Regions from separate parts of the Siminovitchia sp. FSL W7-1587 genome, predicted to be linked through region 4. Evidence: riboswitches for the same ligand, from Rfam matches in the RefSeq annotation. Region 4 holds a riboswitch; each other region holds the start of a gene.

Region 1 (6,026 bases), 490 kb from region 4:
CAAGTAAAAGATCCAAGAACCACGGCATGAAACCCGGAGGGGTCCGGGATTGGACCTTTTCCAATCCGGTACATCGTTGTTTCCATCCCCTCGCTATTCAATCGGGTTTGGATCAATTTTGCGGTTTCTTCCGTGTTTCCGCTGTAGGTGGCGTAACAAATCAAGACTCGCACCATACACATTCCTCAATATCGGATGCCGTTGAACGGACATAATAAGTCGTTTTGAGCCCCGAATCCCAAGCTTGCAAATGCAGGTCTAGCATGATTTGCGCCTTGATATTGTTCGGAACATACAAATTAAATGAAATAGACTGGTCGATATGCCGTTGCCGTGCGGCATTTTGCTGAATGGACCACCGCTGGTCTACGATGTAAGCGGATTTTCGGTATATGTTGTACGTATGATGGGTTAAATCTGGTGCCACAACAGGCAATTTGTAATCCTTTTTTTCTTCAAAGTAAAAAGGCTTGAAAATGGGATCGATGCTGGCTGTTGAGCCTGCAATAACGGATGTGCTGGAGTTGGGTGCAACTGCCATTAAATACCCGTTTCTTATCCCGGCGGTTTGAACTGCTTCCATGACCTCTTTCCACTCGTCTGATCTGTCACCGGCCAGATAGCCCCGTTTCTGAAAATAAGTTCCTGTTTCCCAATCACTGCCTTGGAACAGAGGGTAGGGCCCTTTTTCTTTTGCCAGCTCGACACTCGCGCGAATGGCCAGCAAGGCGATTTTTTCATATAATTGGTCTGCAAGCTCCACGGCCGTTTTTGATTCCCACTCAATGCCGTTTAAGGCCAATAAATGATGCCAGCCAAATGTTCCCAGTCCGATAGCCCGATATTTTTGATTGGTGATGACAGCCTGTTTAACGTCAATGGTGTTTAAATCAATGACATTATCCAACATTCGGATTTGGATGGGGATCAATCGTTCCAGTACATCGTGCGGGCCATCTATTTTTTGAACCGCTTTGGCCAAATTAATGGATGAAAGATTGCAAACGACAAAATCACCAGGTTTTTTATAAGTAATGATCGTGTCTCCATCTATTGTTTCATCAAATTGCACAGTGGGGGACATGTTTTGCATAATTTCGGTACATAAATTACTTGAATAAATCATTCCCGCATGCTTGTTCGGATTCATGCGATTCACTTCATCCCTGTAAAACATGAACGGTGTTCCTGTTTCCAACTGGGATTTCATGATTCTAATCATGATTTGAATTGCCGGAACCCGCGTTTTAGTCAAAGTCTCGTTTTGAATACATGCTTCATATTTTTCTCTGAAAGTGCCCGCGCCTTTTTCTTCGTCATAAAAGTCTTCCAGCGAAAAGCCCATGACTTGTCTCACTTCATGCGGGTCAAACAAATACCAGTCACCGCGTCGTTCCACTTGCTCCATAAAGAGATCGGGAATACATACACCCGTAAAAATATCATGCGCCCGCTGACGGTCGTCGCCATTGTTCAGTTTTAAATCGAGAAAAGAAAGAATATCCGCATGCCACACATCAAGATAAACAGCAACAGCGCCTTTTCTCCTTCCGAGCTGATCAACACTAACTGCTGTATTGTTCAACTGTTTAATCCAGGGAAGAACCCCGGATGACGCGTGTTTGAATCCTTTTATGGAGCTTCCACGGCTTCTGACTTTCCCCATATAGACCCCGATGCCTCCGCCGTCTTTGGAAAGCCTGGCAACATCTGTGTTGCTGTTGTAAATGCCGATCAGCGAATCTTCCACCGTGTCGATGAAGCAGCTCGAAAGTTGGCCATGCGCAAGTCCGGCATTGGCAAGAGTAGGAGTGGCGACTGTCATGTACAAGTTCGACAACGCCCAATAACTTTCCTGAATCCACTCTTTTCTTTTTTCCTTTGCCTCATCCTGCATTAAATGCATGGCGATGATCATCCAGCGTTCTTGCGGCAATTCATAAACATTTTTTTCATGATCCGTTGCCAGGTAACGCGTCGCCAATGTATGAAGTCCTATGTAATCAAATAACAAGTCACGCTCCGGATCAATGATTTGTTCCAGCTCCCGAATCTCTTTTTCACTGTATTTTTCAAGTAAACGAGTCGAGTAAATTCCGAAATCAGTTAATTGCTTGATTAATTGATAGAAATCCCCGTATTTTTGTTTTTTGTCATAGGAGCGGTTGATACTGGCCTGTTTGTACAAGTTTGCGAGGTAGATTTTTGCGGCAGTGTATGTCCAATCCGGGTTGGCTTCATCCGTATTTTCCAAAGCGGCTTGAATGAGAAGGCCCGTTATATGATCTTTATGATATTCATTTTTAGATTCTATCACCCGGACAACCTTATCGATGTATGCGGGACAGTTTAAGTCCGCGACCCTTTCTATAAAACGCGATAATCTCTTTCGATCAAATGGCTGCTTTTGAGATTCTTTTTCAGCAATAATGGTTGTCATTTTCTCACCTTTTCTTCATTTTTTAAAAATAGAAAAACCCGCTCCGGGAAGAGAGCGGATCAAACGATAGGAGAAAAAAGCGCACGAAAAATGACGGTTTCCACTATCGTTTCATCTTCTCAATCCCCGAAGAATTGAAACTGTGACAAAAAAGGCAGGTCTCCTGACTTATGCATCGTCCTACTTGGTCACCTTCCCGTTTAAAAAACAGTGGTATTGCCGTTCGTACGCATTTACAGTTGCGGGGACAGTTCCGGCTTTTCACCGGATTCCCTTTTAAGCCCTTTTGGGCGCCTTCTTTGTTGTGTCACTATATATTGTGTTTTATTTGATTGTTACACCTAAATATTGTATCTACTAAAATATAACATGGCCAAAACCAATTGACAAGCAAAATATCGTTTTCCGGTTGAATAAACGAAATGCAACATTCAAACATGAAAAACGGAGACAAACTGTATGTGATAAAGTCGGCGAGAACACAAACAATCGTACCACAAACAAACACGCCTTTAAACATCTGGCCGCTTTTGGGAAATATCTGCCCTTCCTAACGGAGGAAAACACAAGACGCGTTTCTCCTTGAGCGCGGCGTTGTTAAGGCTATTTTCCCAAGACAGCCATTGAAATATGAAGAAAAACCGAAGCATATAGCTTGAACATGGTAAAGTGATCGAATTCATCAAGCTTGCCGAGAAAAAGAGCCTGTAAGTCAATGGTAACCTGATGCTATTTGTTATAGCGTTTTTTTATGTATACAACAATGCTAAAAACGAATGGGTCGGCCGCAAAAACATTTGGATCACACTCCGACTTATTCCGATACGGTGGTGAAAAAATGAATTTCTTTTACCAATATTTTTAGTTTATTAAGATTGATGGGGAAAACCAGCGGTTGCCGAAAAGACAGGGTTCGAATTTTTGCTCGTGATCATTATAGTAACAACAATCATAGCCGGGAACAGGAACGACATTCCTCTAACGAATTTGAGAATCTGACACGCCACACGCATGTGACATGTTTGTCACATGCTTTTATCATTTGTTCGTCGAATCGAAGGAAAAAGATATCCAATCCTTTTATGATCAATATATCAAGTAAAGGATTGAACATAATTGAGTATTCTTGAAGCGCAAAAAATTTATAAAAGTTACGGAAATAAATTTAACAGGCAGGAAGTTTTAAAAGGAATAGATATTCAAGTGGAAAAAGGAGATTTTGTCAGTATCTTGGGCGCGTAAGGCTCGGGAAAAACGACATTGCTTAACGCCCTTTCTTCCATTGACAAAGTGAGTGAGGGGACGATCAAAATTGATGGAAAAGACATCGTCGGCATGAAGGAAAAGCAACTTGCCGAATTCCGCAAGCATCACCTCGGCTTCATTTACCAGGAATATAATTTGCTGGATACGTTAACTGTCAAAGAAAATATCTTGCTGCCTTTGTCCATCAGTAGGGCTCCTACTGAATGTTAGTTGAACCAATCGGGCATTTAGGTGCCGTTTTCTCCCACTTAAACCTTTTGTATCAACTCATCAAGTCTTGAAGTGGGAGTCTTACGGCACCTTATATGCGGGATAAAGTTGCTTTGGAAGTATCCCGCGTTTGACTTCTCTCCTTAAACAGCGGCTTATGGTCTTGAGTAAAATGGCAATTTAACAACATTACTGTTTTTCATTTTATTTGCCAAATATAATTGAAAAGCAAACGTAAAAAAGGTATTCTAGTAAATCGGGGATGGTGAGATGTGATGGAAATAAATATAATGGAAACTATTAAATATATCGTGCTGGGGTTGATTCAGGGAATTACCGAGCCAATCCCGATTTCATCCAGCGGGCATTTGGTGCTTGCCCAGCACTTTTTAGGAATTTCCACAAAAAAGTTGACATTTGAATTGCTTGTAAATGCAGGTTCTTTGATTGCCGTTTTAATTATATATCGTAACGATATTATTCGTCTTGCGACGAACGGCTTTTCTTACATATTGCATCGAAACGAAGAGGCGAGGGATGATTTTCGCTTCATTGTCTATTTAATAATCGCCACGATTCCGGCCGGAGTCATCGGTGTTCTGTTCAATGACATGATTTCGGAAACGCTAAAAGGAGTACATATTACTGCCGTTACCTTGCTCATAACGGGTGTAGCGTTGTTTTTAATCCGAAATTTAAAAGGAAGAAAACAGGATGGAGATCTGACGCTCAAGGACGCTATTGTGGTCGGCTTTGCACAGGTGGTAGCTTTAATACCGGGAATCAGCCGCTCAGGAGCGACGATTGTCGGTGCGATGGGCATGGGCATGAGACCTGAGACAGCACTGCGCTTTTCATTTTTACTGTACATACCGGTCAGTGTGGGCGGAACGATCCTAAGCATTTCCGACATGGTGAACGACCCTGACTTAACAACATTGTTTATCCCGTATATAAGTGCTTTTGTTGTTTCCATTGTGGCTTCCTATTTTTCTTTAAAATGGTTTATGAACATTATGGAAAAGGGAAATTTAATTTATTTTAGTATTTATTGTTTCGTCGTTGGGACACTTGTTCTCATTTTTGCTTGAACTTGCCGGCTTGCGGGGCTACTCGCAAGCCGTTTTTTCATACAGCTATCTTGCCACAATGATAATGGTCTGGTCATTAATCTCATGTGCTGCGGAATCAAGGATTTTTCCCAAGCTGCTGCTTATCTTCTGCAGTTCTTCCTTGTCATGAACAAGGAATACAGGAGCACCGCCACCAAGGATCACGTTTTGATTTTGAGTAACGATGGCGGCAATCTTTGCTTTGTTTTCTTCTGTATCCACGTCAAACCACCCCAGTTTATCTGTTTTTTCCTTTGTCCCCTTCATTTGGCAGCCTAATCGCACTATCCAACACTGGAACATGCTCCAGTACCGTTTTAACTTGTTCAAAATCTGTTTCTAGCGGCATAATGAATAAGGCGACTCTTCCATCATTCATATCTCGTTTGGATAGAGGGACGATATCGGGTTCTCCTGTATCGAGGTAGACGCCGAGTATGTTGGCAACATGATGGAGCATCGCCTGTCTTTGTCCAAGGTGTGAAATGGTGACGACACTGTTTTCATGTTTCGGTGTAATAATCGCCCCAACCCCTCTTTTGAGGATGAGCTGCCGGCTGGCTTCAAGGCCTACATTCTTTATATGTATATCCTTGACAAAAAGCTGGGGCCCCTCAAACCGGATCTCCCCCTGAGAAACTGTTGCGATGGCTGTCAGCACTTTCCCGGACATATTTTTTTTGACGACAATCAGCATGGCCAACCCGCTCAAAAGTCCGGCCCAAATGGAGAAAACAGCAAATAGTGTTGTCACGAGGCTTGTAAACATGACGAGATAGTTTCGGCTTTCAAAAGCTTGCGCCATCCCCTCGATAAAAGGCGCCCCGCGCTTGACCAATTCACTTGAATCAACATTGGAAAGTGTCTCCCTTTCCATTTTGCGGACTTCGCGAAACTGAGTTGCAGCCAACCCCAAAAAAGTAACCGCAGTCCAATTGGATTCTAAAACGGCAGGAACGGCAACCGCCCCTATAAAAGAAGCAATAAAACCCATTGAC
Region 2 (6,026 bases), 1.3 Mb from region 4:
ATCACGCAAATCTCGCCAATTTTCTTTCTCTTTTCGATTCAATCCCCACGGGTTTCCTTGTCTTTCAATATTTTGCATCGCTCTTTGTGCATCAGGGTCCATTTTTCCTTCTGTTAAAACGAGATAACGCCGCATATCTATAATGTGGCTTACGTGTTTGTTCATAACCGGGCACTGGTCTTCACAGTTCCGGCATGTTGTGCACGCCCACAGCTCCTCTTCTGTAATGATATCCCCGATCATGCTCGGCTGATACTCCAATGCCGCTGCGGCTTCCTCGGCTCCTTCTGTGCTGCCCGCTTTTGCGATTCTGTTTCCAAGCGTATTGGCAAATGCATATGCCGGCACCCAAGGCTGCTTTCTTGTAACAGCTGCCCCGTAATTCGTCAAATGGTCACGCAGCTTAATCATAATATCCATCGGCGACAGCATTTTTCCTGTACCTGTCGCAGGACACATATTTGTACAGCGGCCGCATTCCACACACGCGTATAAGTCAAGAAGCTGAAGATCTGTAAATTCATCAATTTTTCCTACACCGAATGTCTCGGCGGACTCATCCTCAAAATCAATCGGCTTCAACTTCGCGTCGTTGTCAAGCGGCTCCAGGTACACATTAGCCGGACCGGCAATTAAATGGGCGTGCTTCGATTGAGGCACATATACTAAGAAAGCGAGTAATAGAAGCAGATGCACCCACCACGCGACGTAAAACACAACCGCCGCTGCGAACGGGCTCATCCAGCCAAACAGTGCCGCAATGCCTGACGCAACAGGCTCCGTCCATGTAAGATTTTCCCCTTCCCAGATGAGGGCCATTCCGTTCCCCAGAAGGACGGAAGCCATCAGTCCGCCAATAAAAAGCAATACGAGCCCAGCATAAAATCCCCGCTTTAAGCGCACAAGCTTTTCAATGTAACGGCGGTAAAACGCCCAGGCCACCGCCACTAAAATGACAAGCGTGACAAGCTCCTGGAAAAAAGTAAATCCCGGATAAAGAGGGCCAAGCGGAAGATGGGATCCCGGTGCAAGCCCTTTCCAAATAAAATCAATTGCCCCAAATTGCACGAGAATGAAACCATAAAAAAACATCACATGGATAATGCCGCTTTTTTTATCCTTTAAAAGCTTTTTCTGCCCAAACACATACGTCCAAATATTTTTAAGCCTTTCTTTCACATTGCGATCAAACTCTTCTTTTTTTCCCAGTTTAATAAATTGAATCCGTGTTCTTACCACATACACAAACAAGTAAACGCCGTAAGCGGTTACGAATACAAAAGCAAGCCAATTCAGCAATAGCAATCCATCCATAACAGTTGGTGCCCCCTTCTCATCTATTTTTAAAACCGGCACTTTTCCGAATCTTGTTACTACCATTATATAATGAATGAGCATTCAGTCAAGATGGAACCTGCTATGGATTCGAGAAATTCTATTATGATTCATCAAAATTCGTTCATGTAAACGGGTGGTTTACTTTAGGGATGAAAGCCTCTATTGCTGAAAGTTCGCCAACCGTCCTACTCTTCCGGCTAACCCCAAAATGCCCTATCCTTTTTATTTTTTCTCTTTGCTTCTACCTGTAAAAGCGAAGCTTTTTTTAACCCTCGCAATAAACTATTCGGAACCACACGCCCATCCTATGGTTTTCCTTTACACAATAAAGGAAGGCTGCCCAAACCGGACAGCCTTCAGCTTCTTTTCCCTAATTTTCTTCGTATTAAAATGACGGCAAACACCGGGGCCCCGATCAATGCGGTAATCACTCCGATCGGAAGCTCGGCAGGATCGATGATCGTTCTAGCCACAAGATCTGCCAAGATGAGGAAAGACGCTCCCGCCAAAACAGAAAGCGGAAGCAAGTGTTTATGGTCCGGCCCCCAGACAATTCTCACCAGATGGGGAATGACAAGACCCACAAAACCGATCGTTCCCGACACTGCGACAGCCGCCCCTGTCAGGACAGAGCTGGACGCCAAGACGGCCACCTTTCTTGGGCCTACGTTGACGCCAAGATGTTTGGCCCGTTCTTCTCCAAAAGCGATCGCATTCAGTTCACGCGCGTTCCAAAAAAGAATAAGGCTGCCGACCAGTAAAAACGGCAAAATAATTTTCACAAAGCTCCAGCCCCTCATCGAGACGCTTCCCAAAAGCCAGCCGATGATTTGGCGCAGCTCCTCTCCGGATAAAGCAATCATCAACGAGATAAAGGCGCCAAGGAAAGAGCTAAAAATAATCCCCGTCAATATGATCGTTTCCACTTTCATCGTTCTGTCAATGCTGCGCGCAAAAGAAAGTACCAAAATGACGGTAATAAATGCGCAAACAATGCTTAATAGCGGCAGTGTATACATTCCAACCAAAGGCAGGGACAATTGATAAAAAAGTGTAATGACCGCGCCAACTGAAGCGCCCGATGAAACACCGAGCGTATAAGGGTCCGCCAGTGGATTGCGCAACAGCCCTTGAAAAGCAGCTCCGGCAATCGCCAAAGCCGCTCCCACCAGTCCGGCAAGCACGACGCGGGGCAAACGAATATTCATGACAATATTCGTATACATGGGATCAGAGGGAAATTCGATCGGAAGGTAAAAAGCTTCACTGCCAATAATGCGTGCAACATCCAGTATGGGCACCTTTACGGAACCCGTCGAGATACTGACAAGCATTACGGCAATCAACAGCCCGATCGCAATGATATAGGGAAAAAAAGGATTATTCTTTGAAAACATCCGGATAAACAGCCTTTGCAAGCTCCTCTACTCCTTCAGCCAAACGTGGGCCGGATCGGCTCACCAAATCTTCGTTGACCGCAATGACCCGTTCTTCCTTTACCGCGTTCATATCTTGCCAGCCAGTGCGTGCCATTACTGCATCGGTAGCATTTTCCACATAACTATAATTGACGATGATCACATCGGGATTCATCGCAATAATGGCCTCTTCATTCATTTTTGGCCACCCTTCTTCTTCCACAGCGTTTTTCGCGTTAATAATAGCCAGCATTTCATCCATAAAGGTGTTTTTCCCGGCTGCATACATTTCGGGAGGAGGGGAGAGCTCGACAAAAACCGACTTCTTCTCTTCTTCTTGAATCTTCTCTGCTTTTTCCTTGATTTCTTCCAGTTTGGATTTCATTTCTTGTACGACTTCTTCTGCTTCTTTTTCATGTCCCGTGGCTTTCCCAATCATCTCAATCGTTTCATACGTATCACTAAAGCTCTGCGCGTTATGTACAACAAGAACTGTCACACCGCTTTCCTCAAGCTGCTTTAATCCGCCTTCCCATACGTCCATTCCTGATCCATGGGCAAGAACAAGATCCGGTTCGAGAGAAATGATTTTTTCCACATTTAACTCCATTCCGGCAACCTTTTCTTTTTTCGCCGCTTCCTCAGGATAATCGTCGTTCTCATTAACACCCACCACTTCATTGCCTGCACCGATTGCATACACAATTTCCGTATTGCTCGGAATCAGCGAAACGATTCTTTCCGGTTTCTTTTCAATCGTGACTTCTTTGTCCACTCCATCTTTAATCGTTATCGGAAAACCCGTTTCCTTGGCTTCATCCGTCGTCTTAGGTTCCACGCTTTCATTCTTTGGTTCATCTTTGCTTCCGCAGCCAGCCAACAGCCCGGCCACAAGGAAAAGCGCGGCTAATAACATATGTATTCTTTTCACCAAATCCATCCCCATTTCTTTTTAAAAATAAAAAACACCTCCATGCAGAGATGTTCAGGAAAGACACAACCAGTGCCAGATAAAATCATACTTTATTTATCCGAGCTTCATCTCCCCATCCTCGCAGGTTGACTTGTAGAGGTGAAATCGGCAGGTCTCCTGGCTTATGATCATCGCTTCCTGCCCCTTCCCGTACCAAAACACAGTGGGTTATCTCAGGACGCTCCCATTTTACAGTGGCGGGACCGCGTTGGATTTGCACCAACTTCCCTTTTCAGCTTTTTACTGAATGTTCCGAAACAGATTTTCAACAAAAAGCCACCGATTGCCTAAACATATGGAGTTATACAGATATTATACATGAAAAACTTTCGTTTCACAGCTTTTTCCTTTTCCAAAATGGGAATACTAAACGGGCATATATTCATGGACAGGAGGGGGGTTCTCATTGAAGTGGCTTGCCTGCTTTACAGCAATTGTTATCATTTTAGTCTCATTTTGCATGACCGACTATTATATCGGCCGCTTTATTGCCCGAAAAAGAGGCAAACCGCCGCAATCCCCCTTGAGAAAAAGCGACATCACACTGCTTGTCCGGGGAACTGACTTGTTTATCCAGTATTTTGATGACCTCTATAACGCCCGATCAAGCATTCACGTATTATTTTACATAGTAAGAAACGACTCGTTTGGCAAGCTGTTTTTCGACATTTTGATGGACCGTGCAAAAAGTGGTGTCAAAGTCCGGCTGCTGCTCGATTGGTTTGGATCAAGAACGGTGTCCAAACAACTCATCCAAAAAGCCCGGAGGAACGGGGTCGAAGTGCATTATTGCAACACCCCTCGCCTGCCGTTTCTCTTTTTTACCCTCCAACGCCGCAACCACCGGAAAATCACTGTGATTGATGGAAAGATCGGTTATGTGGGGGGCTATAATATTGGAGAAGAGTACATTGACCTTGATTCACTTCTTTCTCCTTGGCGGGACTATCACTTGCGCATTGAAGGAACGGGGACAGCCGATTTACAGAGCGTTTTTTTGCGGGATTGGAAACGAGCGACGGGGGTAACAGATTTCGATGAACAAGCTTTATTCCCTTCGCTCGCTGAAGGGCCTATTACCCATCGCTTTTTCCCAACAGAAGGGGTTGGTGCAGAAGAGGAAATCATCCGCCATATTGAAAAGGCTACTAACAGCATTTTCATTGGCACCCCTTACTTCATTCCACCGAAAAAAGTCATGGCTTCTCTTGAAAAAGCTTTGGAAAACAATGTAAAAGTGACGATTCTTGTACCAAGAATGTCCGACCATCCCATCGTCAAAGAAGCATCATTTCCCTACCTGCGGAAGATACTGGCCAAAGGAGGCACCGTATATCAATACAAAGAAGGATTTTTCCATGCGAAAGTTCTCTTGTTTGATGATGCTGTTTGTGACATCGGCACAGCCAATTTCGACTATCGAAGCTTATTGTTAAATAAGGAAATCAATTGCTTTATATACGACCATGAATTTATTGCCCATGTCAAAAAAATAATTGCCGAAGACATCATGCAATCGACACAATTAAGTCACCGCGACCTTCAAGCGGTGAACATCCGTTTCCGGATAATAGAATGGATTGGAGGTTTGATAAAAGGGTTGTTATAGCGCATAAACTGTTTTTTCCAGGGCCAGCCCTTTATAGTGCCCAAGATGCATTTCCGCTCCACAATGTGTACCAGAAAACATGGGCAGAGCTGTTGGTGCTTTATCATCTTTAAAAACCACACTCACTAACCACGCTTATAGATTTCTAGTGGTATGCCAAATAAATACAGCTGATGCTCTGGTTCATGGATTGGTTCACACTTATGCTTTTCTTCTTTTCTCGGTCTTGGATACCTATTTGGATCGAAAGCTTTGGAGACCCGGTTTTAACGAAAGCTGGAAGCGACCGGTTCGTCATCATGCTCACTTATTGCTTTTGACCGACCTTCTGTTATCGAAAATCTTTATTGCATTCGCAAGACTGTTGGCAAGTCGCATGGATGTTACATTGCCAGTTCATACATTTTTTCACTTGCCAAATAGAACAATAAACCCATGGACTGTATCGGTCATTCCTTCCAGCTTTTCACCCTTTCGTTCAGTAAACGGAAATCTCCTGGGTGTCCTCTAGGGCGCAAATGGCATCCAGCAGCAAGTTTCCTTGATTGATCCGGCAATTCCCTTGTTCGCCAGCGCTACCCGAACCTGAACAGCCTGTTTGGTCTTGGTCATCTATCGGAAGAATCATCCTCCCCCTGATCTTCCGGAGAGGTTTTTTATCTGTGTTTTTACGACTCATTGGTTGCTT
Region 3 (6,026 bases), 2.1 Mb from region 4:
ACAATGAGTCGGGAATATTCCTTTACACAAAATGCGAGCGTATGCCTTTCCTCAAGAAAATCTTCAAATGCTTCATCCACAATGAAAAAGCAGTCATGCTCTTGACAAGCCGCCAATATTTCCAACAAAACAGATTGTGGATAAGTCGTCCCCGTCGGATTATTCGGATGACATAAAAACAACGCATCGGCCTCTTTGATTTGTTCCAGTAAAAGATCAGTATCAAGCGTCCAGCCACTTTCTTCACTCAGTTGAAAAAAAGAAACGATGCAGCCATTCGCCCGGCATATTTTTTCATATTCCGTAAACGTTGGCTGAACGATGATAATCTTTTGTTTCGCCAACAGTTGCCCCAATAATGTGAAAAGCTCCGCTCCGCCGTTCCCCAAAAGAACCGCGTCATTCGACAGCCGCTCCTTTGCGGCAATCAATTCAACAAGCCTTTCACCTTTCGGATCAGGATAATCGACGATATGATCCAGCCAGCTCCCCCAATGTTCCTTTATGGCAGGGGGTGGTCCAAATGGATTGAGATTCACACTAAAATCAAGCACATGCCCGGGTTTTAATACATCCAGTGATTCGTATAGATACTTTGGATTAGATCCATGTAAAGGCCAGTTCACATGCGACTCCCCCTATCATCATCAGCAGCAGGAACACCAGGGAAGTCCTTTTCATGATCGTAACCGTCTGCATAATATGGTCGATGTTCAAGTTTTCCAGACCCTCCCCCATTTCCATCCGGTATGATTTTTTTCCCTGATACACATTCACTCCGCCCAAGCGAATACCGAGCAGAGCAGCGACAGCCGCTTCTCCCCAGCCACTGTTTGGACTCGGGTGTTTTTTGGCATCCCGGAGTAATACGGACCATGCGTGGCGATACGTTGTTTTTACCGGCTTCATGACACACATCATCATGATAGCCGTAAGCCTCGCCGGAATCCAATTGAACAGATCGTCCAATTTGGCGGAAGCCCAACCATATTCCCGATAACGCTCGTTTTGATAGCCGACCATGGAATCACATGTATTGACCGCCCGATAAACGAGGGCAAGCGGCGCTCCCCCGATAAGCCCCCAAAAAAGCGGCGCCGTAATTCCATCACTCGTATTTTCAGCAACCGTCTCGACCGTCCCCCTGACGATTTCTGCCTCCGGAAGCCCCAGTGTATCGCGGCCTACAATATAAGACAGTTTTTTCCGGGCTTCCGGGAGGTCTCCGTCCCGTAAAGGCTCGTATACTTCACGAGCGGCTTCACCCAAGCTTTTTTGAGCAATCGTTGTTGATATGATGACTGCTTCAACGAGGATTCCCGCAACAGGATGGATGTGATAACAAAGCGAGACAAGAAAAAATCCCGTAATATAGACCATGCCGATAACAGCCAAGACCATGGCTGTTCCTTTTAACTTCCGATGCGATCCCCGATTCCAGCGGCGGTCTAAGAAAGAAATCATTTTCCCTATCCATTTAACAGGATGAGGCCAATCGGGCGGGTCCCCAATGGCCAAATCAAGCAAAAACGCGAGGGCAATGGCTGTTAAATGGGCGGTCAACGAAGGCCGTTCCTTTGTAAATGATTATGCAACGCTTCTTTTGTACATAGAAAGACACCTTTGCCGACCAGCCGGCCAAGTAGCGTGATCGAACCGCCAAAAGGAAGAAACGGCCCTTCCTGCGTTGCCGCAATTAATATACTATCTGTCGATGTTCCAGTCGCAAGGGTGCCTGTCGAAGAATCGACGACTTGACATTCGTGCAGCGCTTTTACCTTTGCTTCAGTTGCCGTCATAATGCTTTGTATAAAAGCTTCCTCCGTTAACTTACCGTTTACGAATACCCATGTGTTAATGGTTCCGGGGGACACGAGAACCCGGTGTCTTTCACCCAATGATGCATCGACGGCATTCCCGGCACCCGCGGTCACGACAACAAGCACAGACAAACCAGCTTCCTCAAACACCTGGTGGGAAACATCGTGCAGATTCACCGCCGTCATCATCCCGACTGTTTCATTCGGGTCATATCCATGATCTTTTAAATAAAGGATCATCTCTTCCTTAAAATTGTCGCATTGATAGTTTTTGTCCACATGCCGGTTGACAAAAGAGCGGTGCCAGCCCACGCCTGATCCGGTAACCCCCGATGACATCGTCCGCAGCGGGACCGGTGATTCAAATGTAATGGTCTCATTCGATACTTTCAGCATGCTTTCTTTCAGCAATAACGGATTATGCCCACTTGGCCATTGATGCGGAACGAGCATCATTTGTGGTTTCGGCACTTTTGGGTGCGGATATTTTTCAATGTCCGCTTTATAAATACACTGAATTCTTTCTTCTTTTAACACCTCAGCAGGCGCATCGCATATTTGCTTTTTTCCTTCATGCAAAAGCAGCAAGCGGTCACAGTACAGACCAGCCAAGTTCAAATCGTGAAACACGGAAACGACTGTGAGATTCTCTTCTTTTGTCCACTTTTTTAATAGATCGAGCAGTTCTTTTTGGTAGGCCAAATCCAAGTGATTCGTCGGCTCATCTAAAAGAAGAATTTTCGGCTTTTGTGCCAACGCCTGTGCCAAAAAGACGCGCTGTCTTTCCCCGCCCGAGAGCTCTTCCAACGGACTTTCGGCATATTGGAGAATGCCTGTCTGCTCCATCACTTCGTGAATGATCTTTTCATCTGCCTCATCAAAAGAATGAAACAAGCTTTTTTGATGGGCATACCTCCCTAAAGAAACGGTTTCTTTCACTGTGTAATTAAAAGCCAAAGATGACATTTGCGGGAGGACAGCCGTTAACCGGGCAAATTCTTTCGAGGAAAAAGATGAGATGGGACGGCCGGCCAGCCTCATTTCACCCGACTGAAGCGGCATCGTATTGCTCATCATCTTTAAAAGCGTTGTTTTTCCGCTCCCGTTTGGACCGATGATGCCGAAAAACTCCCCTTTTTGTACTTGAAAAGATATATCTTGAACGACAGGCTTACGCCGATAGCCACCCGAAGCTTGAATAACTTCAATCATGGGAATCTCTTCTTTCATGCTTAATATGGTAATGAATCGTGCCTCGTAAGGATGTTTCCTTCTAAAAAATGGCGTTCGGCGAGAATCCCCGCCCTATCCGCCAATTATTGAAATGCATCGGGATACACTGCTTTTGCCAGTTCTTCAACCCCTTCCGCCAGACGGGGACCGGGACGATTGATGAGATCGGAGTGCACATCAAAAACCTGTTTTTCCTTAATGGCCGTAATATCAGTCCAGCCTTCACGCTTTAACACTTGTTCCACCGGATTATCCACATAGTTGCTATATGTAGTAATGATGACATCCGGATTCATCTTGATAACAGCTTCATCATTTACCTTCTGCCAGCCGTCAATTTCTTTAGAGGCGTTTTCTGCATGAATAATCGTGAGGAGTGTATCCATAAACGTATTGTTACCTGCTGTATAGATTTCCGGTTCGGGAGATATTTCCATAAAAACCTTTTTCTTGTCTTCTTCTTTTATCCCCTTGACCTTAGCTTCAACATCGGCGATTTTTTTCCGCATATCCTCTATGACCTTTTCCGCTTCATCCACTGTATTTGTCGCTTTTCCGATTAACTCAATCGACTTATACACATCATCCAAACTTTCCGAGCTGTTGACAACAAGCACCGGAATGTCTGCCGCTTTTAATTGCTCTACAGCTTTTTGATCATTGGAAGGGTCAACCAGCACAAGCTGGGGGTCTAAGGAGAGGATTTTTTCTATATTCAACTCAAGGCCGCCGATTTTTTCCTTCTGGGCCGCTTCTTCTGGATAATTGTCATGGTCGGATACGCCGACAATTTTATCACCCAATCCAAGGGCAAACGCAATTTCAGTGTTGCTTGGGAGGGCGGATACAATTCTTTCGGGTTCCTTTTCAATCGTTATCTCTTCTCCGTTACCGTCCGTTAATGTGACTGGAAAAGCCGCCTGTTCCGATTGTTTCGTTTGTTGTTCGGATGGTTGATCTGTTTTTCCACTTTTTTCAGCAGCCTGATTACAACCGGTCAACAGGCTGAACAGCATGAAAATGGATAGTAATAAAATGTGGAATTTTTTCAATGTTTCTCCCCCTGTAAATTGTTTTTTTTCTCAATAAAAAAACATCTCTTCGCAAGAGATGTGTGCAGTTTGGAACAGCCATCCAATATTAGATGGCGATTCCACCAGTACACCTCCCTATCCTCGTAGGTTCATGGCGTGAAGAATCAGGCAGGTCTCCTGGCTTATGGTCATCGTGATCGCTGTTCCTTCCCATGCAATGAAACACAGTGGATACTCAGCTCACTCCCATTCACAGTGGCGGGACCGCGTTGGATTTTCACCAACTTCCCTATTAAGTCTTTTCATAAGACACCCCATTCTTTCCATATGAAATTGTCAACTTGACTTTAGTATACATGATCGTCTCTTATTGTACAGTTGGATTTTTCAATGAAAGATGGCTCAAATCCCCTTCCGAGAGAATTTCAATTTGGCTGCCGGCTCTTTTTAAAGCCGTTACACTCGTTCCTTCGATATAAGGAGTTTTCCAAAGCTGGTCCATGTCAAGCTGGCGGAAAATAAGCTGCACCATTTTCACGACAACACCATGGGTAATGATACAAACATGGCCAGATTCATAGGTGGATAGCAATTCTTTGACTAACGCCTCGACTCTATCTTTTACTTCGTAAAAGTTTTCCCCAGACGTATGAACATATTTACTTGGTTGATGCCAGTAATGATGATATTGCTCAGGATAAAGCTCCTTAATTTCTTCCATTGTCTTTCCTTCCAGATCTCCAAGATCCATCTCCATCAGTCGCCCATCAACGGTATAGGAAGAAAAGCTTTCTCCATGAATCAACTCCAGCGTCCTCACGGCACGCTTGCTCGGACTCGTGTAAACCGCTTGCCAATCTATCTCTTTGAACTTTTCTCCAAGCAGTCGCGCATCTTCCACTCCTTTTTCAGTTAAACCGGAATCCCTCCGGCCTTGAACTTTTCCCGCAACATTCCATTCTGTCTGCGCATGTCTTATAAAATATAAATACAGCATAAGTACCCTCTTTCTATACGGTGATTCGTTTTCATTTTTCGTATCATACTGAAATGTAATGATAGTTATAGCGCCTTAACAAACAACACTCTATCTTGTTCAACACCATCATAATCACTATGTACATCAATGCCATCCACCTGTTTATCTCCTTTTTCAATGACAAAACCCATTTTCGTATGGTAAGCGATAGAGCTTTGATTCACTGGAGATGTGACACAGCGAACTGTTTTAACCGCTTTTTTCTTTACATGATCAAAGAAGGTTTGATAAAGTTTGCGCCCGATACCGTGTTGGCGGTAATGGGGATGTATGCCAACAAAATGGATATAGGCTTCTTTCTTGCGTGATTGCGATAATAATCCAATCAGAAACCCGATTATTTCCCCCTTTTCTTCAATGATATAACTAGTGTCTTGAAAATGATCAAAGAATAGTTTGGGCAGCATATCCGTCATCGTACGACCATTCCACCACTCATTTAACACAGAAATAATGATCTTGTAATCTGAAGATTTCACGTTTCTTATATTCATTATCCTGCTCCTCTTTTTTAGGTATAAAAACAGCCCTATCCAAAGGGACAAAGCTTCGCAACTTTTTTGAAACAGACAATTTTATTGTAAATGACTCCTAAATACCGCATCTTACTTTTAAAACGGCATTTCGAGTAGTCTCTTTTTAAGAATAGCCCACTCCTTGCAAAAAGAAAATATCCTGCGGCAAAAAAAAATCCGGCCCCTACCTATGAATCACAACCCGCGTCCCAATCGGAATTCGGCGGGCAAGATCCAGCACATCACGATTATGCATTCTAATACAGCCATGTGAAACGTTTTTGCCAATGGAAGAAGGGTTATTTGTCCCATGAATTCCGTAATGGGGCTTTGATAACCCGATCCACATAACACCAAAAGGACCTCCGGGATTCCGCTGTTTGTT
Region 4 (6,026 bases):
TTCTAACGCTTCAAGCTTTTGTATATTGGCAACGAATGTTTGCTGCGGTGGAGTCAAGTTGTTATAGGCCGCTCGCGCCCCTTCAATGGCCTCTTTATCATGAAGGGTTACATTCTCGATATCAGGCAAAGCCGCAATCATCTCTTCTACTTCCTTTGCTGCTTCTTCATTTGCGCCTGACTCATCCACCCATTTTGCATAAAACGTTTTATCTCCATAGCTTCCGCTCGCGATAGCTGTTACTCGTTCGCCTTCAAAGCTTGGATTGTCATACCAGCCTTCAAATAGATAGCCTTCATGTTCCATTTGCCCGGCTGCCGGAAGTGGAATTTCCGCGTCGTCTATCGTATATGTTTTCGGTATGTCATCCCCAATTAAAGTCCCGCCATTTGTTTCATAATGGATGTTATATTCAATGTTGTCATACTGTGCATACAATGTAATATCGTGTTCCGGCATGACGAGCTTTTCACCGGGTAGATAATCCGTGCCGCTTCCGTCTTGTTTGGAATTCCAAGCTTTGAACTTTTTCCCCTGGATGTTTTTACCTTCGGGAATTTGCACTAACGCATAAGGTGAAACCTTGTTTGTTTGTACTTCACCATTAGAATGGAAGTTGGCATCATGTTTTTTAGCAGCCATGTTTTTGTATTCGCCGTTTTTCATATCGGTCATATCATATAAGGCATTCATTCCTTTTTTAAACCGATCATAGGCAATCAGTCCATAAAGCGATTGTTCGGTCGCCATGGCATTTACTCTATGTCCCGAACCACCGCCGCCGTCATTTCCTGTCGTGACATGCTTAAAACCGCCTATTTCTGGCGAAGAACCACTGCCATCATCCCAAAAAGTGAGGAGTGCATCGATCATATTATTCGTCCAAACGCCGTCTTGAACAGCGCCTTTTTGAATAAAGCTTACATGTTTGCCAATCCGCTTAAGCTCCACCTTTTCTTGTAATGGATCGATGCCGAGAGCGGTTAGCGCAACGATAACTTGGACAGTACTTTCCGCATTCACATTTCCAAAAGCGGCGTATGCTCCGTTCTCCTGTTGCAGAACAGACAACATATAAATTCCTCTTTCCACGGCTGCCGCAAACTCTTCATATGACGCCTCCGCCCCGCTCGCAGCATAGCGCTTTTCATCACCATAGTACGGAGCTAACGCTTGCAGCGCCATCCCTGTAATATCCGGGTCTGGGTTGCCAAATAAAGACCAGCCTCCCACCGTTCCGTCAGCTTGCGTAATCTCTTTACTTAAAATGTAATCAATCATTTTTCCGAAAGTATTTACGTCCGGATTTGTGGAATCAGGATAAAATTCATATCCTCCCGTATTCATCGCGATAATTTCCCAAATCGGCCCATTAATTCCTTGCCTATAAGAAAAACGATATGAGCTGGATAATTTTTCAATAAAGTCGTAGCCTGCTACATCTGTAATATCGTAGCCTAATGCTGTAAGCGCCAGAATGAGACGCGACCATTCAGTAGATTTAGCCCGATGAAGGTTTCCTTTTTTATCCGCCACATATTGTTCGATCCGGCCAAGATAATCTTCAAAATAGGTATCTGGCACATGGTTCATGTAATCGTGACCCGCATACATGCCTCGCAATAAACCCATGACAGCCCATTCTCCACCAACCGATCCCATACTTGGCTTTTCTAGCGTTTCAAGTATGTACCTGGAGGAAGCATTCATATAAAAACCGATTTCCGGTTCCTTATCTTCCCAGAAGCGAATGTCCAACTCTTGATAACCTGTTCTCGGATCGTAAGCCTTCCCAAAAGCAACTTGCGGCACAATGCTTAACATCAATAGAAAAGTCAGTAAAACCGCAGATAACCGTAACGAACGCTTCTTAATAACCCCCACTTTTTTCCCCCCACATTTGTCTGTAGAGCTTGTTCTTGTCCGAGTATGTAAAATGACGCTCGAGAAAAATCTTTCCCTCCTCCAACTTCGGAAAAACGAAAAAGCCTTGGACTTCCAGAGAAGCCCAAGGCGATTAGGTATTTTGCAAATCTATAAACATAATAGATGGTTGTCTCCATCTATATTGATGACATAGTGACTCATACTTCACCTTTCTCCGGAAGGCTACATATATACGCGTTAGGCAGTTCTCCTGACTTTTGGATCATCGCTTCCTTCCGCCTTCCCGGGGTATTCCCCAGTGGCATAATGGAAAGTCGCTCCTCAATTACAGTGGCCGGACCGTTCAGGACTTTCACCTGATTCCCTTTTAATCTTTTACAAATAAAAAGAACCTAATTCGTTTTTCCATTATTCAGTTGTAATTTGGAGTACAAGCTCTCAATTTGAAATGTTACAGAATTCTAAAAAAAATGTCAACTTTCCAAAGCAAGAATTGGTGGTTTCTTTATGTAATTGCTTCCAAACAAACCTTTAAAAAACGATTAAAACCTGTAAAAGTTGTGAATAAAATAAAAAACAAAATCTTCATGTCTTTTCCTGATGTGCCTAACATCATATGAATCAATGTTTTTTTCCAAAAATAATAGCTGTTTTCTAAAAGGAATTTACAAATATTGTCCTGTATATGATTTTTTATTTTTCACAATCGAACCCGGTGTTCCTTTGACAATGATTTGATCGCCCTTTTCTCCTCCTTCAGGGCCTAAATCCACAATAAAGTCGATCTTCTCTATTTGCTAATCATCCAAACTGTTCAATCATCCGTTTACTTGCTCGAAATCGTCCGGGATATATTGGGAAAAATAAACCGGCAAAGTCTTGCCGAAGCCAGGCAAGTAACAATGGATTCACTGGCATATATGGATTATCAAATTGCACAACAGCTTTTCGGTTCACATTATTTATACAAGTTAATAAAATTACTAAAACAAAAAGTTTATTTTAGAAGTATGCGATAAAGAGGAAGTTGTACATAAAGTGAAACTTCATTCAGTAGGGCTTCTACTGAATGTTAGTTGAACCAATCGGGCATTTAGGAGCCGTTTTCTCACACTTAAACCTTTTATATTCACTCAAGATGTTGATGTGGGAGTATTACGGCACCTTACATGCCGGATAAAGTGAAATTTCATTCAGCAGGCGTTTTCTTCCATCTTCTACTGAATGTTCGTTGACGAAACGGGCCATTAGGGGCCGTTTTCTCCCACTTAGACCTTTGGTATCAACTCTGGTCTTAAAGTAGTGTATATGGCATCTTACATGCGGGATAAAGCACATGGTCTTAACATAAAGGTTGTTACTATGAAAAAACAGGTTTCGTTTTTCACTAACGGGGTCCATTTTTTATTGAACAAGAAAGCCATTATACATGATACAATCAACATGAGTTTCTAAATCTTGGTGGGGGGATCGGGTGTGAAGTCAATAACGGTTTATCACTACGATGCGTTTAGTAAAGAACCTAATAAGGGAAATCCAGCGGGAGTCGTTTTAAGCGGAGATCAGCTGACAGATGCCGAAATGCAAGAGATTGCTTTTAAAGTAGGATTTAATGAGACGGCATTTCCAGTTGCATCCGAAGCCGCAGACCTGAAAATACGATTTTTTACACCGGGTCATGAAATGAATTTATGTGGCCACGCTACAATGGCAACTGTTTATGCGCTCCAAACAAAAGGATTATTGGGCGATAAGACCGATTTTACCATTGAAACAAGGGCTGGGATTTTACCGATCACGATTAAATCAACAGCCGAAAACGACATATGGATCACCATGAAACAAGCTTCTCCAACATTTAAAGAGTTTACAGGTTCCATAGCGGATTTGGCTGGCTCCCTTGGGTTAAATAAATCTGATATCCATGATCAGTTACCTATTTTATATGGAAGTACCGGTACTTGGACATTATTAATCCCTATAAAGAAATTGGGCGCTTTTAAGAAAATGAAACCCAATAACAAAACGTTCCCTTCTATTTTAAAGGAGATGCCAAAAGCTTCTGTCCATCCATTCTGTTTGGAAACGCATGATTCACACGCCGATATGCATGCCCGGCATTTCTCTTCACCATATTCCGGTACGATTGAAGACCCGGTAACGGGTACTGCTTCAGGGGTAATGGGCGCTTATTATGCGAAATACATCCATACTCATTTTAAAGATTCTCTGAACCTTGTTGTGGAGCAGGGTCATGAAATCGGAAAAAACGGCCGGGTTATCGTGCGAGTTTCAAAAAACAGTGACTGTCTCGATGTTGAAATCACCGGAAATGCCGTTTATGTGAAAGATTTCGAAGTTTTGCTGGATCATGATGAGATTGTGAAAAATAATACTTAAGCAACCCTGTTTCATGGCAAATACATACTACTAAAAGTACAAGTAAACTAGAAGAAACTGTTCTCATAAAGTGAAACTTCATTCAGTAGGGCTTCTACTGAATGTTAGTTGTAGGGATTCTACTGAATGTTAGTTGAACCAATCGGGCATGTAGGTGCCGTTTTCTCTTGTATTCACTCAAGATGTTGATGTGGGAGTATTACGGCACCTTACATGCGGGATAAAACAATCCTGCAACGATATTAATCGCATCGGGCACGTGAAAGCCGCTTTTATCCGCAAGATAATGCGACTGCTTTATGTTTACTCTGTTGTTTGCACCTTTGATAAAATTGTTTGTTGAAAATTTTATCACTCTTGAGTTATTAAGGCCCTGCGTAAGGCGGGTTTCGTAGATGTTCTGCAAAATCTTTTTTATAAGGACATTGCCCTTGGAGAAACCTTTCAGCCGCTTCTTCAACATTGTATTCGGTGATTTTAAAGTGGAATTCGTTATCAATCAGTAACCAACAAGCTCCATTTGCCCGGCTTTGTAAGCCCACACTTCCAGCATTGATGATTCTTTTATTTTCAATAATCCGGTCAAATTGTATATGCGTATGCCCGTAAACAATGATGTTTTCTTTCGTATCCTGTATCATCTGTAATATTGCTTCCAGGAGTATCCACTCTAATCGCTTCTTCATCACTACGCGGGGAACCATGAACAAATAATACCTCCCCTACCCCATCAATTGATAAACTATGATGTTTTGGCATGTTTTTAAGGAATGACATTTGCGAATCACTCAACTGCCCGGCACACCATTGATTTAATTCCGCTATAAAATGTTGTGGCTCTTTTTCCGCCCCATCACCGGAAGCAACTTCCCGATCCGAGTTTCCCATTATGAATACGAACTCGTCTTTATACCTCATGAGCGTATTCATCACTTCTCTTGGTTGTGGGCCCCAAACCAAATCTCCACCCACGACAATTTTTTGAACGTTGTTCCTCTTGATTTCGGTTAAAACAGCTTCCAATGCAAAATGGTTCCCATGAATATCGTAAATGGCTGCTACACGCATCAAACCCCTCCTTAACATATTCTTTTGCTGACTCCATCCAACCTTCCTTCTTTTCATTTGCCATACATGCATATTTTTTCAACATTCCCTAAATCACTCTAAAAAATTTACAATTTTTGAGGATTTTATTGGACGTTTTTTCAAGTTTTAGATTTATAATAGACTTATAAAATATAGCTTGGGATGTGAAAAGATGAAGTTCTTTCTATTCTTGTTTCAATATATAACAAATCCCCGGTCGGTCGGGGCCATCCTGCCGAGTTCACAGTTCCTTGGCGACAAAATGTTGGAAACGGTTGATTTTCAGAAAAGTGAGTACATTGTGGAATTCGGGCCAGGAACAGGCATATTTACTGAAAAATTGCTTAAAAAAAGGAAGCCAAGCACGATCATTTTACTAGTCGAACACAACAAAACGTTCTATTCCGTACTGAAGGAAAAGTTCAAAGAGGAACAGAATCTGTTTATTATCAATGGCTCCGCAGAAGATATTGAACAATACGCAAAGGAATATGACCTTCCATACGCAGACTATGTCATTTCCGGACTTCCATTTGCCAGCTTGCCGAAAGAAGTTTCCACCCGGATTTTACAACATACTTCCAACATATTAAAGGAGAATGGAAGGTTCATCACATTCCAATATACCGGCTTTAAAAAAGGACTCATCC

The links. Region 4 has a riboswitch for cobalamin ahead of NST31_RS19140 (InlB B-repeat-containing protein). Riboswitches for the same ligand answer to the same signal wherever they lie in the genome.
Region 1: linked by a shared signal. The riboswitch ahead of NST31_RS00185 (ribonucleoside-diphosphate reductase subunit alpha) and the one ahead of NST31_RS19140 (InlB B-repeat-containing protein) in region 4 are both predicted to bind cobalamin.
Region 2: linked by a shared signal. The riboswitch ahead of NST31_RS12885 (ABC transporter substrate-binding protein) and the one ahead of NST31_RS19140 (InlB B-repeat-containing protein) in region 4 are both predicted to bind cobalamin.
Region 3: linked by a shared signal. The riboswitch ahead of NST31_RS07690 (ABC transporter substrate-binding protein) and the one ahead of NST31_RS19140 (InlB B-repeat-containing protein) in region 4 are both predicted to bind cobalamin.

Annotation. Positions count from the first base shown of each region.
Region 1 covers NZ_CP150169.1:32,340-38,365, forward strand. The annotation lists gene NST31_RS00180 (flavodoxin) at 1-176, opposite strand, end outside; gene NST31_RS00185 (ribonucleoside-diphosphate reductase subunit alpha) at 161-2,440, opposite strand; cobalamin riboswitch at 2,576-2,753, opposite strand; partial or broken gene NST31_RS00190 (ATP-binding cassette domain-containing protein) at 3,557-3,895, shown strand; gene NST31_RS00195 (undecaprenyl-diphosphate phosphatase) at 4,192-5,007, shown strand; gene NST31_RS00200 (hypothetical protein) at 5,053-5,250, opposite strand; gene NST31_RS00205 (YIEGIA family protein) at 5,267-6,026, opposite strand, start outside.
Region 2 covers NZ_CP150169.1:2,747,194-2,753,219, reverse strand. The annotation lists gene NST31_RS12895 (4Fe-4S dicluster domain-containing protein) at 1-1,314, opposite strand, end outside; gene NST31_RS12890 (iron chelate uptake ABC transporter family permease subunit) at 1,695-2,756, opposite strand; gene NST31_RS12885 (ABC transporter substrate-binding protein) at 2,719-3,687, opposite strand; cobalamin riboswitch at 3,819-4,027, opposite strand; gene cls (cardiolipin synthase) at 4,136-5,338, shown strand; gene NST31_RS12875 (hypothetical protein) at 5,817-5,966, opposite strand.
Region 3 covers NZ_CP150169.1:1,637,997-1,644,022, forward strand. The annotation lists gene cobD (threonine-phosphate decarboxylase CobD) at 1-626, opposite strand, end outside; gene cbiB (adenosylcobinamide-phosphate synthase CbiB) at 601-1,563, opposite strand; gene NST31_RS07685 (adenosylcobinamide amidohydrolase) at 1,560-3,032, opposite strand; gene NST31_RS07690 (ABC transporter substrate-binding protein) at 3,137-4,105, opposite strand; cobalamin riboswitch at 4,237-4,419, opposite strand; gene NST31_RS07695 (histidine phosphatase family protein) at 4,455-5,084, opposite strand; gene NST31_RS07700 (GNAT family N-acetyltransferase) at 5,150-5,620, opposite strand; gene NST31_RS07705 (L,D-transpeptidase) at 5,826-6,026, opposite strand, start outside.
Region 4 covers NZ_CP150169.1:4,078,436-4,084,461, reverse strand. The annotation lists gene NST31_RS19140 (InlB B-repeat-containing protein) at 1-1,884, opposite strand, end outside; cobalamin riboswitch at 2,110-2,298, opposite strand; gene NST31_RS19135 (PhzF family phenazine biosynthesis protein) at 3,364-4,287, shown strand; gene NST31_RS19130 (metallophosphoesterase family protein) at 4,653-4,928, opposite strand; gene NST31_RS19125 (metallophosphoesterase) at 4,870-5,355, opposite strand; gene NST31_RS19120 (rRNA adenine N-6-methyltransferase family protein) at 5,549-6,026, shown strand, end outside.